DNA from 3 places in the Pseudogracilibacillus sp. ICA-222130 genome. Region 1 is predicted to be linked to each of the others. Evidence: riboswitches for the same ligand, from Rfam matches in the RefSeq annotation. Region 1 holds a riboswitch; each other region holds the start of a gene.

Region 1 (4,899 bases):
TGCTTCAAATATATTATAATAATTGAATAGTCATTCATTATAAATAGGAGTGAAAATATGAGTTTAGATAATCTAACAGTTCAAGAAGTTTGGGAAGAAATTGATCGTGTTGCGAAAGAGAACAAATCGATCATTGAAACAGTGAATGGAAGTTTTGTATTCGAGATTAAAGCAAGTGAGGAAGTAGTCTATAGCCTTGAATTGACAGAGGGCATTGCGACCATTACAGAAGGGAAAATCAATGATGCCCAGTGTACACTTGCGATGAGTGAAAAGAATTTTAAAAAATTATTGCAAGGAGATTTAAATGCAACCGCTACATTTATGATGGGAAGATTAAAAGTAAAAGGAGATATTGGACTTGCATTAAAATTAGAAAATATGTTAAAGAAACTATCATTTTAAGGAGCGATTTATATGACAAAAGCAACATATATAGATAATTTTGATACTTGGAAAGAAGAATTTAAGTTTCACGTACCAATTAAAATTCGATTTTCTGAAACGGATATGTTTGGTCATATGAATAATGTTTCTCCATTTATATATTTTGAAGAAGCACGTATTGAATACTTTAAAGCAGTTGGCTTGTTTCAAGATTTTGATAAAGCGGAAGACGTTCCTGTCGTAGCAGATTTGCAATGTGATTATTTAAAACAAGTATTTTTTGGAGAAACGATTCAACTATACGTGAAAGCAAATCGACTTGGAAGCAGCTCATTAGATATTCACTACATGGGTGTGCAAGAAAATGGAGAGGTTTGTTTAACTGGTCGTGGTTCTATCGTAAATATTAATAAGCATACAGGAAAACCAGTCGCAATTAATGAAGAAAAAAGGGATAAAATTTTCATGCTACAAAACTGACGATATATGTCAGTTTTTTTTATTATATGGTATGCTATTTATTGAGGTGTATACAGTGAAAGAGGAAGAATTAACCGAATTTGCTACCCAATTCTTACGTACCAATTTTCATATCGACTTAACCATTCCAATCGTTCGGAATAATCTTCTTCGTTCTTCCTATGGTAGGTATGTCATGACGAATAAACATCTTCCAGTACGAATCGAAATTGCAGGAAAAACATTAGATTATGGTACGGAAGATGTGATAAAAGGCATTATTAAACATGAATGTATTCATTATGCATTACATATGCAAGGGAAAGTGATGCGAGATGGCGCTCCAATATTTGAGCAAACGTTACGACAACATAATGCCCCAAGTACCAATACGATGAAAATTGGTTTGTTTTATCTTTTTCGTTGTGAAACATGTGCACGCACGTATGAAACTAACCGTAAACAATTAAGTAAAACGCCCAAAAAATATCGTACAAAATGTTGCAATGGAAAAATAACAATAATTGAAACAAGAAAATATGATGGGAAGCAATTTTCAAAGGTGTAACATTCATTTACTTGTTCAAACGTTAGAAATGTATTAGCATGGAAATAGGAGTATTTTGAAAATTTCAACATTAATGGAGGCATATACATGGCAAGCGAACGGTATGAAAAAGGAATGGATGTATTAAAGGAGTTTAATTTAGTAGATCAGCATCATCCAGAAGGACATATGGATATTGGAGCAGGTTTTAAAGATTTGGCACCAGATTTAGAAGATTTTGTGGTGGAATTTGCCTTTGGAGATATTTATGGTAGAGAAGGCATTGACCCAAAACAAAAAGTGTTAGTGACAATGGCATCATTAGTTGCTCAAGGGATCCCACAAATTGAAATGCATGTAAAAACAGGAATTAAAGTTGGGTTAACTCCAGAAGAAATCGTTGGTGCAATTATTCATATATTACCATATGCTGGATTTCCAAAAGTATTAAATGGATTAAAAGCAGTACAAAAAGTTTTTAATGAACAAGGGATTACAGTAAAAACGAAGTGAAAAATTTATGAATTGAATAGAGTCACTAGGGGTGTTTTTTACAAAACTGAGATGAGGTTATCCTCGAACCCTTTGAACCTGAACTAGTTCATACTAGCGTAGGAAAGTGTATCAATGTATGTACATGGAACGAATTCTGTTTCTTTACATATTATTTTGTATATGTACGCAATTTTCCTATGGTTATTAGGAAGGTTGCGTTTTTTTAATAGATAAAAAGGAGAATGAAACATGACGAAACATAAACAGATGCATATTGGCGTATTAGTGATAGGTTGTGGTCACCATCAAGCTGCATGGTTAAGTCCAGATTCAAGTGTTGAACGTATTGGAGATATTACATATTATCAAGAATTAGCGCAAATTGCAGAAAAGGGATTGTTTGATGCTGTGTTTTTCGCAGATAATCAATCGTTTCAAGGTATTAGTGCGAATGTGATGCCTGCGTTTTGGTTTGATCCGATTGTTAATTTAACAGCGATATCGCAAGTAACAAACAATGTTGGCTTAGTAGCTACTATTTCGAGTACATTTTCCAATCCATTTACTGCTGCAAGACAAATCTTAAGTTTGGATCATGTGACTGGTGGACGTGTTGGTTGGAACCTCGTTACATCGATGACAGATGTAGAGGCACAAAATCATAGTATGGAAAAACTTCCAATCCATGCGAAACGTTATGAAAAAGCGACAGAATTTGCAGATGTTGTAACAAAATTGTTCGATTCATGGGATGAAGCAGATTTTATTCATGATAAAAAGACGAAACAATTAATGTGTCCAAATAAAATAAAACCAATAGATCATGTAGGAAAATATTTTCAAGTGCGTGGTCCACTTACGACTCCAAAAAGTCCACAAGGCCGTCCGGTATTGATGCAAGCAGGTGCATCGAATCCGGGAATTACATTAGCAGCTCAGTATGCTGATGCAGTTTATTCTGTTTCCTGGAACCGAAGACAGGCAAAGGAATTTAGAGAAAAGATAGATCAAGCTGTTTGCGAACGTGGCGAGAAAAATAGACATATTAAAATTTTTCCGGGGTTAGTAACGTATGTTGGTAAAACTCGTGAAGAAGCACTTGAGAAAAAAGCGAAATTAGATAAGCTGTTGGATACAGACACCATTTTACATCAATTAAGTATTTTCATTGGGCAAGATTGTTCTAAATGGGATTTAGATAAAAAGGTGCCAGCTCTTCCACCAGTTGAGGAATTTACTGGACCAGTAGGACGTTATAAAACGATTTTAGAAATTATTCGTGATAAAGATCCGACCGTAAGAGAATTATTAAGCTATTTAAATGCTGGTGGAGGTCATTTGACTTTAATTGGAACACCTGAGGAAATTGTCGATGAAATGGAAATATGGTTCAAAGAAGGAATTGCTGATGGATTTAATCTCATGCCACCATCTTTTCCACATAGTTTAGAAGATTTCGTAGAATGTATTATTCCCGAATTACAGAAGCGTGGATTATATAGAATTGCTTATGAAGGGACAACCTTACGTGAACATTTTCAACTGGAAGAATAATAGAAAAACCGACTTTCGATCGTGAAAGTCGGTTTTCGTTATAATGATAATTCCCCCATTCTAACAAGCTCTATCACTGCCTGTGCACGACCTTTTACACCCAACTTTTGGATAACGTTTGAAATGTGATTTCGAACAGTTTTTTCGGATATAAATAGTTCTTCCGCGATTTCCTTTGTTGTTTTGTCTTGTAAAAGTATCGTAAATACTTCTCTTTCACGTTTTGTTAGTACGCTTTGTTGGTGAAAGTTTTTCGAGTCGTTCAAATGGTCCCCCTCCTTGCTGTCGGTGAGATGCATGTAGAAGGGAATTATTTAGTCAGTTTATTTTATGAAAAAATGTATGAAAAGTGCGTGAAATGAATGATTTATACGTTTATCCTTTATTTGATATGACATTTGTCATATAGAAATGATGACATTTATGTCTAATAAAAAGATTTTCACTCTCTTATACTAAAATAGGATGCCTATGAGGGGGAGAAAAATGTCAAAAGAGAAAACGAGAAAATTACATCAACAAGTAAAACCGTATACATTTGCGGATCATAAAAAAAGTACGATCCAAATTTTTAATACGATCGTACCGTTAATTGCTACTTGGATTATCGCATATATAATGGTACCGATTAATATGTATGTTGCGATAGGTTTATCCGTGGTAGCAGCAGGACTAATCGTTCGTACATTCATTATTTTTCACGATTGTACACATGGATCTTTTTACCATGATAAACGAAAAAATAATGTGTTAGGAACGATTACAGGTGTGTTAACAAGTTTTCCGTATGAAAAATGGAAACGAGAACACGCCATTCACCATGCTTCTAGTTCCAATTTAGATGAACGTGGTATTGGAGATATTTGGGTAATGACGATAGAAGAATATGATGAGGCGACAAAATGGGAAAGACTGAAATATCGATTATACCGTAATCCGATAATTATGTTTGGCTTTGGCCCATTATATTTAGTGCTTGTGTCAAACCGACGCAATAGAGCGGATGCGAAGCAAAAAGAGAAAAATAATACGTACCTCATTAATGCTATATTACTTATTGGAACGTCTTTAATCATCATATTTGTTGGTTTCGTACCATTCTTAATCGTGCATGGAATATCGATGTATATTGCTGCTACATTAGGAATCTGGTTATTTTATATTCAACATACATTTGAAGATTCGTATTTTGAAGAGGAATCCGAGTGGAATTATGTGAAGGCAGCAGTCGAAGGAAGTTCATATTATGAGTTGCCAAAGTTTTTACAATGGTTAACAGGAAATATTGGATTCCACCACGTACATCATTTAGCACCACGTATTCCGAACTATTATTTAGAAGAGGCACATGAAACGACACCAGATTTACAATATGCAACAACGATTACACTTAAAACAAGTCTAGATTCTTTGCGTTATAAATTATATGATGCAGAAGCACAAAATTTTATTACCTT
Region 2 (4,899 bases), on a different contig from region 1:
AATATATGCAAGCGAACTTTTTTCATATTGCTCCATATTGGAAATGGATAAACCGATCCATTTATGTGGGTATTTTTCACGGATCTTTTTAACCGGTTCATCCGATTGACCAACATGAATGCCGTCAGCATGTAGTACATCGATTAATTCGACATCATTATTTATTATAAACGGGATATTTGCTTCCTGACAGATTGCTCGTAATGATTTACCAAGGGCAATTTTTTCTTCCCCTTGTAAACTTCCTTTCCCTTTTTCACGAAATTGATAGATAGTGATCCCACCTTGAATTGCTTCTCGTAAGATCGTTTCAGGTGTTCTATCTTTGGGGCAATCTTGGCTTCCCATAATAAAATATTTTCGTAATATATTTCTGTTCATCCTCTTTCTCTCCTAATCGACGTGATGTAATGCATCTAAAAAGTGAACTTGGAAAGTTCCAGGGCCATGGACATTGGAAGATGCCATTGCTCGCTCCGCAGCTTTTGTATAAAATTCGATTATCTGATAGGTTGCTTTAAAAGGATCCACCTCACATGCTACATTCGCCCCAATAATAGCACCTAATAAACAACCTGCACCAGTTATACGTGTTAACATTTCGTGCCCGTGTTCATTTATATATGTTTCTCTTCCATTGGAAATAACGTCTTTTGCCCCTGTAATCACCGCGATTGTCTGGAATTTCGTTGCAACTTTTTTAGCAATTAATTTCGTTGTTTCTATTGGAGGATCGACAGAATCAACGCCTTTCATTGCCACTTTTTCATCGACTAATGCGGCCATTTCCCCTGCATTTCCTTTAATCACCGTGAAATTTATGGCATGTAGAAATTTAAGGCAAGCTTGTTTTCGAAAAGAAGAGGAACCGACTGCTACAGGATCTAATACGATTGGTTTTTGATGATTATTTGCAACCGTTCCAGTAGTAAGCATTGCTTCCATATCTGAATCCATTAATGTACCCGTGTTAATTAAAATAGCATCTGCTTTTTTAGCGACTTCACTAACTTCCATCGGGTTATCGGCCATAATAGGTGAGGCACCAATGGCGAGTAACCCATTAGCGGTAAAGTTTTTGACGACATTATTCGTTAAACAGTGGACGAGAGGAGCCTTTTTCATGATGTTTTCATTTATATTCATACTTGTCTCCCTCTAATGGCCCAATGTTTTGTTGGCCCACTACCAGCACCAAGTGGAATAGATTCTTCAATAGCAGCTTGAATAAATTCTTTTCCTTTTTCCACTGCTTCATATAAAGAAAGACCTTGTGCAAGATGGGCGGTAATGGCTGCGGAATACGTACAACCTGTTCCATGTGTATGTTTTGTATCAATTCGTTTTTTTGTAAATACATGCATGTCGTTTCCATCATATAAGAAGTCTGTTGCATCGTTGTCTTTGCTTAAATGGCCTCCTTTTACAAGTGCTGCTTTTGCTCCATACGTATGAACAATTTTTTCGGCAGCTTTTTTCATATCATCGAATGTCGAAATGGTCATGTTCGTTAAAAATTCAGCCTCCGGTAAGTTCGGTGTAACAACAGTCGCATAAGCTAATAATTCATCTCGTAAGAAGTCACGGGCCTCTTCATTAATTAAATGGTCTCCACTTGTAGCAACCATAACAGGATCAATTACGAGTGGGAGATTTTTTCCGTCGAGCTTTTTCTTTATTATTTTCATCATATCAATGTTTGCAATCATTCCTGTCTTAACAGCATCTACAGGAACATCTGAAAATACAGAATCTAATTGTTGTTCAATCATCTCCAAAGATATATGTTCAATCGCTTGAACCCCTGTCGTATTTTGTGCGACGACAGATGTAATAATGCTCATGCCATATGTTTGTAATTCTTGAAATGTTTTTAAATCAGCTTGTATTCCTGCGCCTCCTGTAGGATCTGTACCTGCAATGGTTAATGCACATGTAATATCTTTCATTTGATTTGCTCCTTTGTTTGATTTTAGGGATGTATATGACGTTATAAAATATATATTTTTCCATAAAAAAACCAGATTCCTCGTGAGAGAATCTGGTTCGACTGCAAAAAAAGCCATGGATTCCTACTTCCCTCCGCTAGTTCGAACTAGATCAGGTTCACGAGGGTTAGAAATGTCACGCACTTCTTCTCAGCCTTCCACGCAAAAGGCACCCCTAGTAGATTTCTGACTCTAGTATAGCAGATTATGTTCTACTTGTCATAAGGAGGAAAAGAACGCATTTCATTTGCGCGTATATCCCGTAAACGTACTTACTGTAAGACTGTAGTGTGGTATAATTTTAAAAAGGATTGGATGGTGACATGGATGTCGAATATAATCTATCATTTTAAAGATGTGTTCTTTTTCTCAAAACAAAAAACGATTCCTGTATTGGATGAAGAAGATTCTTCAGTTGGAACAATCGTTCGAACGTTTAATGAAGATGGGTTTTTAGAGGAGGAGCAAATCAGGAAAGGAACTTTTTACGCATTTCAAAATCATGCTGGAAAGACCACCTTGTCCTTTGCGGTAAAAAAGCAAGGATTAAAGGCATTCCTAGGATATGCATATACATTTTATTTGCACGATGCAAATGAACAGTTCCAATTAGAAGATGCGAAAGGTCTAATTTATTTGTATTTCCACGTAAAGGGAAAAATAAAAGGAAAGAAATTTGAAGCTCATGAAGATTGGGACGGGAACATTACATTAAAATGGGATAAAACAATATTTGGAAAAATTAAAGTTGATACATACACATATAAAATAGAAGTAGAAATAGTAAATAATACAGTAGCACCATTATTGCTGACGCCCGGTTTTGTATCACTCATTTATTGTATGTATCGTATCTATGATACAGAAACAGCTGTCATCAATGAACTATTAGATTATATAACTTAAGAAAATGACGATGAAATATATACATATCACCATTTTTATCGGAGATTTGCTAAAGTAGTATAGAATGTTAAAAAAATATTAAATTTGACTAAAAGTCATGTATTTTTCCTTGTAAAATGATACAGTTAAGTATATATAAAATAAAAAGCGAGATGATACGATGAAAATTTGGATGAGAAAAATTGCCGTTGCATTCGTCGCTTTCATAACGTTAGGTTTATATGTTCCGTCATTTGATGTAGATGCACATGTAGGAAAAGAAGAGAAAACGTATGATTCGTCTAAAGCGAATATAGTTGCGGAACAAGTAACTACATATGATGTTGAGGAAGAGGATGTAGCTGCTACATTAATGGAAAAAGCTATTGCACAAACGAGTGTTAAATTTGGACCGAAGATAGAAAATCAGCTAGAAAAAGAGTTTCAAGAAGTAATTTTACCGAAAATGGAGGACACTTTAACGTCTATCTTTACGGAAGTAGGAGAAGACAGACTGCCATTTTATGAAATCACGGAAAACCCTGCAAAAGGGTATGGAGAAAGAATATTCAATGTATATGATGTAAAAGATAAAAAAATAATTGCGAAGTTTCACGTTCGTCGAGATTTTAAACCACAAGAAGGATATTGGTTTAATTTCCACTATCATTTAGGAAAAGATCAGTTTGAAACACATTATGAATTAGGCAATATATACTGGGATAAAAACATGCCACCGAAATGGATGGCGCAATAAAGCAAAAAAACACTTTATCATTGGAAGGATAAAGTGTTTTTATTTTTGTCATTTTTTAGTCACATATTGGTCAAAGAAGGTCATTTTTTATTGACAGATGACACCGTGTCATTTATAATGAAATGGAGTGGAAGTGACATTGTGTCATTTTGACTTTGTACTTAGGAGGAACTTGGATGCCGAGACAGACTTTTTATAATTTACCTATAGAAAAACAGGAAGTATTAATTGAAGCGGGAGAAAAAGAATTTTCACGAGTTCCATTATTTGAAGCTTCCATTGCGAATATTGTAAAAGAGGCGGGTATTCCACGCGGTAGTTTTTATCAATATTTTCAAGATAAAGAGGATTTTTATTTTTATATATTAAACCAGTATGCAGATGAAAAAAGAAAACGATTTATTCGTTTATTAGAAAAGCATGACGGGAATATATTTTATGCAGTGAGTGATTTATGTGAAGACTTACTCATTCGAATTGACAGGAAAAATGATAAACAATTTTTCAAAAATATGTTTCTACATTTAGATTTTGAAACAGAACGTGCTTTTTTAAGTGATATGAATTATAGCGTACTGAGTGAACAATATAAGGAAGTAAGGGATCTCGTCGATACGACCATTTTAAATGTAAAAAATGATGAAGAATTATTTCATATGATTCAAATGTTATTATCCATGATGTTAGGTAACATCGCACGTAAATATGCGGTGAACATACCAAATGAAAAGGTGCTACACAATTTTACGACACAAATTAATTTAATGAAAAAAGGATTTAAGGCAAAATAATTAAAAGGAAGAGAGAGGGTTCATGATGAAAATCAAATTATATGGTTCTTCAACAGCATCAACGAGAAAAGCGAGAAGGTGGTTTGAGGAACATAATATTCCATTTGAATATCGTGATATTTTGAAGAAGCCTTTAAAGAAAAAAGAAATGCAACAAATTTTACAATTAACAGAAGAGGGGACAAAAGATATTATTGCGACAAGATCGAATGTGTATAAAGAATTAGATCTAGACTTAGAAAATATCTCATTAAATGATTTATATACATTAGTAAATAAAAATCCAAAGTTGTTACGTCAGCCGATTATTTTAGGGGATGATAAATTACAAGTAGGATTTGATGAGTATAATATTCGACAGTTTATCCCTCGAGAAGAACGCAAACGATTTATTCATGATTCTTTAGCTTTCGTGTAAAAATTAACTATACTTTACATGAAAAGGATGTTATTTATAACAGAAATGTTGTAGAATAAG
Region 3 (4,899 bases), on a different contig from region 1:
AACAAAGGAGTATTTCGGAAATGTCTCATTTTGATTTAGACACACTCTATCGCCAAGTGATTATGGATCATTACAAACATCCGCGTAATCGTGGCACTTTTGAAGACGAATCTTTAACGGTAGAAATGAATAACCCAACTTGTGGGGATAGAATTTTTCTTCAGTTTAAACTCGATGGCGATATCGTAGAGGACGTTAAGTTTACAGGAGAAGGATGCTCCATCAGCCTTGCTTCTGCATCGATGATGACGCAAGCGATTAAAGGAAAAACTGTCGAAGAAGCGCTCGCAATGTCAGAGCTATTTTCACAAATGATGCTTGGGAAAGAAATAGATTTTGATGATTTTGGATTAGAAGATATTGAAGCATTACAAGGTGTCTCGAATTTTCCAGCGCGTATTAAATGTGCGACATTAGCATGGAAAGCGATGGAACGAGTACACAAAAAGTAAAAACTTTAAGGAGGTTTTTTACGTGGCTAAAAATGTACCTGAAATTGGTGAATATAAATACGGTTTCCAAGATAAAGACATTTCGGTGTTCCGTACGGAGAGAGGGTTAACGAAAGCTGTCGTGGAAGAAATTTCACGTATGAAGAACGAACCTGAATGGATGTTAGAAGAACGTCTAAAAGCTTTAGACATTTTCTACTCCAAGCCGATGCCTCAATGGGGTGGAGATTTATCTGAGTTAGATTTTGATGAAATTGTTTATTACGTGAAACCAACAGAACAACAAGGAAGAACTTGGGATGAAGTACCTGATGAAATTAAGCGTACGTTTGATGCATTAGGTATTCCTGAGGCAGAACAAAAATATTTAGCAGGGGTTTCTGCTCAGTACGAATCAGAAGTAGTATACCAAAGCTTAGAAGAGGACTTAGAGAAATTAGGAGTAATCTTCTCTGATACGGATTCGGCTTTACAAGAGCATGAAGAATATTTTAAAGAGTATTTCGGAAAAGTTGTACCAGCTTCAGACAATAAATTTGCTGCATTAAATACAGCAGTTTGGTCTGGTGGGTCTTTCATCTACGTACCAAAAGGAGTAGAAGCAAAAGTACCTTTACAAGCATATTTCCGTATTAACTCTGAAAATATGGGACAATTTGAAAGAACACTGATTATCGTGGATGAAGGGGCATCTGTACACTATGTGGAAGGATGTACAGCTCCAACCTATACGACAAACTCATTACACAGTGCGGTAGTAGAAATTTTCGTTCAAAAAGATGCTTCATGCCGTTATACAACTATCCAAAACTGGGCAAACAACGTGTACAACTTAGTTACAAAACGTGCATCGGTGGAAGCGAACGGTTCTATGGAGTGGATTGACGGTAATATGGGATCGAAATTAACGATGAAATACCCATCTGTTTTATTACGTGGGGAAGGTGCACGTGGTGTGACCATTTCCATCGCTATAGCTGGAAAAGGGCAACACCAAGATGCTGGTGCGAAAATGTTCCACTTAGCACCGAATACTTCCTCTTCCATCGTTTCGAAATCTATTTCAAAAGACGGCGGAAAAGTATCGTACCGCGGTATCGTTCACTTCGGACGTAAAGCAGAAGGAGCTCGCTCGAATATCGAGTGTGATACGTTAATTTTAGATAATATTTCCACGTCAGATACGATTCCGTACAACGAAATCTTAAATGACAATATTTCTCTTGAACACGAAGCGAAAGTATCAAAAGTTTCAGAAGAACAGTTATTCTACTTAATGAGTAGAGGACTAGAAGAACAAGAAGCAACAGATATGATCGTAATGGGTTTCATCGAGCCATTCACAAGAGAATTACCAATGGAATATGCAGTAGAAATGAACCGTCTAATCAAATTCGAGATGGAAGGTTCGATTGGTTAATCGCATAAAAATACCTATCACAATGATGATTGTGATAGGTTTTTTTTGTTCGATCAGTTTGGATGAATTGTAAAAAGTGACATCTTGAATGTGCATGTATAGAAAAAATTGCAACAAAGCTAAAGGAATATCATCATGCATGTTTTAGTGTGAAAGGATGGAGGAATGTAAATGAAAAAACATAAAATATATACGATGAGTTTTGCGAGTGTGTACCCACATTATATAACGAAGGCGGAGAGGAAAGGGCGGACGAAGGAAGAAGTAGATGAAATCATTCGTTGGTTGACAGGTTACAGTCAGGAACAACTCGAAACAGAACTTGATAAACAAACAGATTTTGAAACGTTTTTTGCACATGCACCAGCAATGAATGAGGCGAGAACACGTATTAAAGGAGTCATTTGTGGGGTACGCGTGGAAGAGAGCGAAGAACCATTGATGCAGGAAATTCGTTATTTAGATAAATTGATCGATGAATTGGCTAAAGGAAAAACAATGGAGAAAATTTTGCGAAAAAATTAATCGAAAAAAAGATTCCTTAATGTTTAAGCAAATCATCGAGGTCACTTTTGATTATTTACATCATGATGCTCGAATTTTCAGACATTGGAATAAAAATGGAGCTTGACAGTTCGCATGCAATCTCGTACAATCGTAGTTAGAAAATTTCATACATGTTAAAAGCACTAGGGGAGCTATGTTGAATGGCTGAGAAAGGTAAACCTTGACCCTTGGCACCCGATCTAGATAATACTAGCGTGGGGAAGTGTGGCCGGGCATATACTGTATATATGTTATTTTTGTATATTTATATATTCGACTGCATTTCCTTATCGGGATTGCAGTTTTTTTATTGGTGAAAAAAGGAAAGGAGCGATCAACAAACAACAAAGCACGACAATCATAACAAAGGAGTGTATGGACGTATGACAAAAAATTGGAAGTTGAAAGAAATTGTAATGTTATCGATTATTTCGGTTGTTGCTGGGGTACTATATATGTTTTTCGTGTTGTTTGCATCTACTTTACGAAATGTATTAACCCCGATTGGACTTGCGCCATTTAGTTTTGAGTTTGTGTTTGGATTATGGTTTATCGGATCTGTCGTTGCGATGTATATCATTCGGAAGCCTGGGGCAGCCCTTTTTACAGGAATTATTTCAGCTGGGGTTGAAATTTTAGCAGGTGGTCCTGGTGGGGCAAAGGTTTTAATCATTGGGCTTATCCAAGGGGCAGGGATTGAGACGGCATTTCTATTAACGAAATATAACAATTATCGTCTTGGCATACTAATTTTGTCCGGAATGATCGCAGCCATATATAGTTTTGTGTATCAATTATTCGCTTCTGGAAATCTGGATCTTGCTCCCTCTGTACTAATTGGGATGCTTTCGATTCGTTTAATAAGTGGAGCATTGCTAAGTGGTGTACTCGGAAAATGGATAGCAGATAAGTTGGCATGTACAGGTGTATTAGATGGTTATGCATTAGGAAAGGAGGTTAGAAAAAAACGTGAACAAGATGCTGCATAAACGAGTGAACGGTGATGAACATGCAAACGGAAGCAACTGGAGGGAAACAAAGCGTCCATTAGTCACCATTGAAAATTTTTCATTTGCTTATGAATCATTGGAGGAGGCCGTTTTACGGGAGCTGGATGTCACATTGTATGAAAATGAAGTGACATTGCTCATGGGGCCAAGCGGTTCTGGTAAAAGTACATTATCGCTCTGTTTAAATGGACTATACCCGGAAGCGGTGGAAGGAGAAACAGCTGGTTCCATAAGGTTTCGCGGAGAACATTTGCAAGATTCTCCAGCTGGCACATGGAGCAAACAGATCGGTGTCGTCTTTCAAGATCCTGAAGCACAATTTTGCATGATTCATGTTGCCGATGAGTTAGCTTTTACATTGGAAAATATGGCGATAAAAGAGCAAGAAATGGACGAAAAAATCGATGAAGTGCTTTTATTAGTCGGCATGGAAAAATATAAACATCGGAAACTTCACGAATTATCAGGAGGAGAAAAACAGAAAATTGCTTTAGCTGCCGTTCTTTTATTGGAACCGACATTGCTTATTTTAGATGAAGCGACGGTTAATTTGGATCCACATGCAACCGAATCATTTATCAACCTTATCCAACACATTCAAGAAGAACGACAAATGAGCGTATTCATTATCGACCATCAAGCAGATGCATGGTTGAATATGACAGACCGTGTATTATTATTAGGGAAAAATGGTCGCTTGCTACAAGATGCATCCCCAGAAGAAATGTTTACGACGTATAAAGCACAAGTGAAAGAAGCGGGCATTTTTATACCGAAGAAGTTTTCTAGCCATTCTTTTGGTGCTTGTTTGTATACTCGTTCCTCCACGCAAAATCGAAATGAAGCTAAAGACGCTGAAACCGTCATGCGTCTCGAACATGTTACTTATAAACGAAAAACGCGGACGATTTTAAAACAGATTCATATGGACATTCCGAAAGGTGCTTTTATATCTATTCTTGGCAGAAATGGGGCCGGTAAATCTACCTTGCTTGAGTTGATGGCTGGAATTATCCCCCCGACGAAGGGAAAAGTTTATTTCCAACATCGACCTTTACAAAAATGGAAAGAAACGAAACTGCGACAACAATTAGGTTTCGTTTTTCAAAATCCAGAACATCAATTTATTACGGATACGGTTTATGATGAACTTGTCTTTTCCATGCGGTTAAATGAGGAACCACGAGAAAAAATGGAGGCTACCGCCACGTATTTACTCGAACATTTTCAACTTGAAAGTGAGAAGTATCGGAATCCATTTTCGCTAAGTGGAGGGCAAAAGCGGAGGTTAAGTGTTGCTACAGCACTGGATGATACACCAGATATGCTATTATTTGATGAACCGACATTTGGTCAAGATGCGGAAACGACAGCACGATTAATACATACGATATTCGAATTAAGGGAAAAAGGTATTACGATCATGATTGTCACACATGATATGGATCTTGCTGCCATAAGTGATATGGTA

Evidence for each region. A riboswitch is a leader RNA that binds a small molecule or an ion and turns the genes downstream of it on or off. The one in region 1 is predicted to bind thiamine pyrophosphate.
Region 2: linked by a shared signal. The riboswitch ahead of thiD (bifunctional hydroxymethylpyrimidine kinase/phosphomethylpyrimidine kinase) and the one ahead of WKT09_RS13125 (LLM class flavin-dependent oxidoreductase) in region 1 are both predicted to bind thiamine pyrophosphate.
Region 3: linked by a shared signal. The riboswitch ahead of WKT09_RS07945 (ECF transporter S component) and the one ahead of WKT09_RS13125 (LLM class flavin-dependent oxidoreductase) in region 1 are both predicted to bind thiamine pyrophosphate.

What each region holds. Positions count from the first base shown of each region.
Region 1 covers NZ_JBBKBG010000051.1:58-4,956, forward strand. The annotation lists gene WKT09_RS13105 (SCP2 sterol-binding domain-containing protein) at 58-405, shown strand; gene WKT09_RS13110 (acyl-CoA thioesterase) at 418-867, shown strand; gene WKT09_RS13115 (SprT-like domain-containing protein) at 923-1,414, shown strand; gene WKT09_RS13120 (carboxymuconolactone decarboxylase family protein) at 1,502-1,906, shown strand; TPP riboswitch at 1,924-2,028, shown strand; gene WKT09_RS13125 (LLM class flavin-dependent oxidoreductase) at 2,138-3,442, shown strand; gene WKT09_RS13130 (helix-turn-helix domain-containing protein) at 3,481-3,708, opposite strand; gene WKT09_RS13135 (fatty acid desaturase) at 3,929-4,899, shown strand, end outside.
Region 2 covers NZ_JBBKBG010000012.1:46,081-50,979, forward strand. The annotation lists gene thiE (thiamine phosphate synthase) at 1-381, opposite strand, end outside; gene thiM (hydroxyethylthiazole kinase) at 394-1,146, opposite strand; gene thiD (bifunctional hydroxymethylpyrimidine kinase/phosphomethylpyrimidine kinase) at 1,143-1,949, opposite strand; TPP riboswitch at 2,061-2,175, opposite strand; gene WKT09_RS07025 (tubby C-terminal domain-like protein) at 2,316-2,894, shown strand; gene WKT09_RS07030 (YpjP family protein) at 3,055-3,630, shown strand; gene WKT09_RS07035 (TetR family transcriptional regulator) at 3,807-4,421, shown strand; gene WKT09_RS07040 (Spx/MgsR family RNA polymerase-binding regulatory protein) at 4,447-4,839, shown strand.
Region 3 covers NZ_JBBKBG010000016.1:3,861-8,759, forward strand. The annotation lists gene WKT09_RS07925 (cysteine desulfurase) at 1-34, shown strand, start outside; gene sufU (Fe-S cluster assembly sulfur transfer protein SufU) at 21-452, shown strand; gene sufB (Fe-S cluster assembly protein SufB) at 475-1,872, shown strand; gene WKT09_RS07940 (DUF2200 domain-containing protein) at 2,044-2,397, shown strand; TPP riboswitch at 2,554-2,657, shown strand; gene WKT09_RS07945 (ECF transporter S component) at 2,802-3,407, shown strand; gene WKT09_RS07950 (ABC transporter ATP-binding protein) at 3,397-4,899, shown strand, end outside.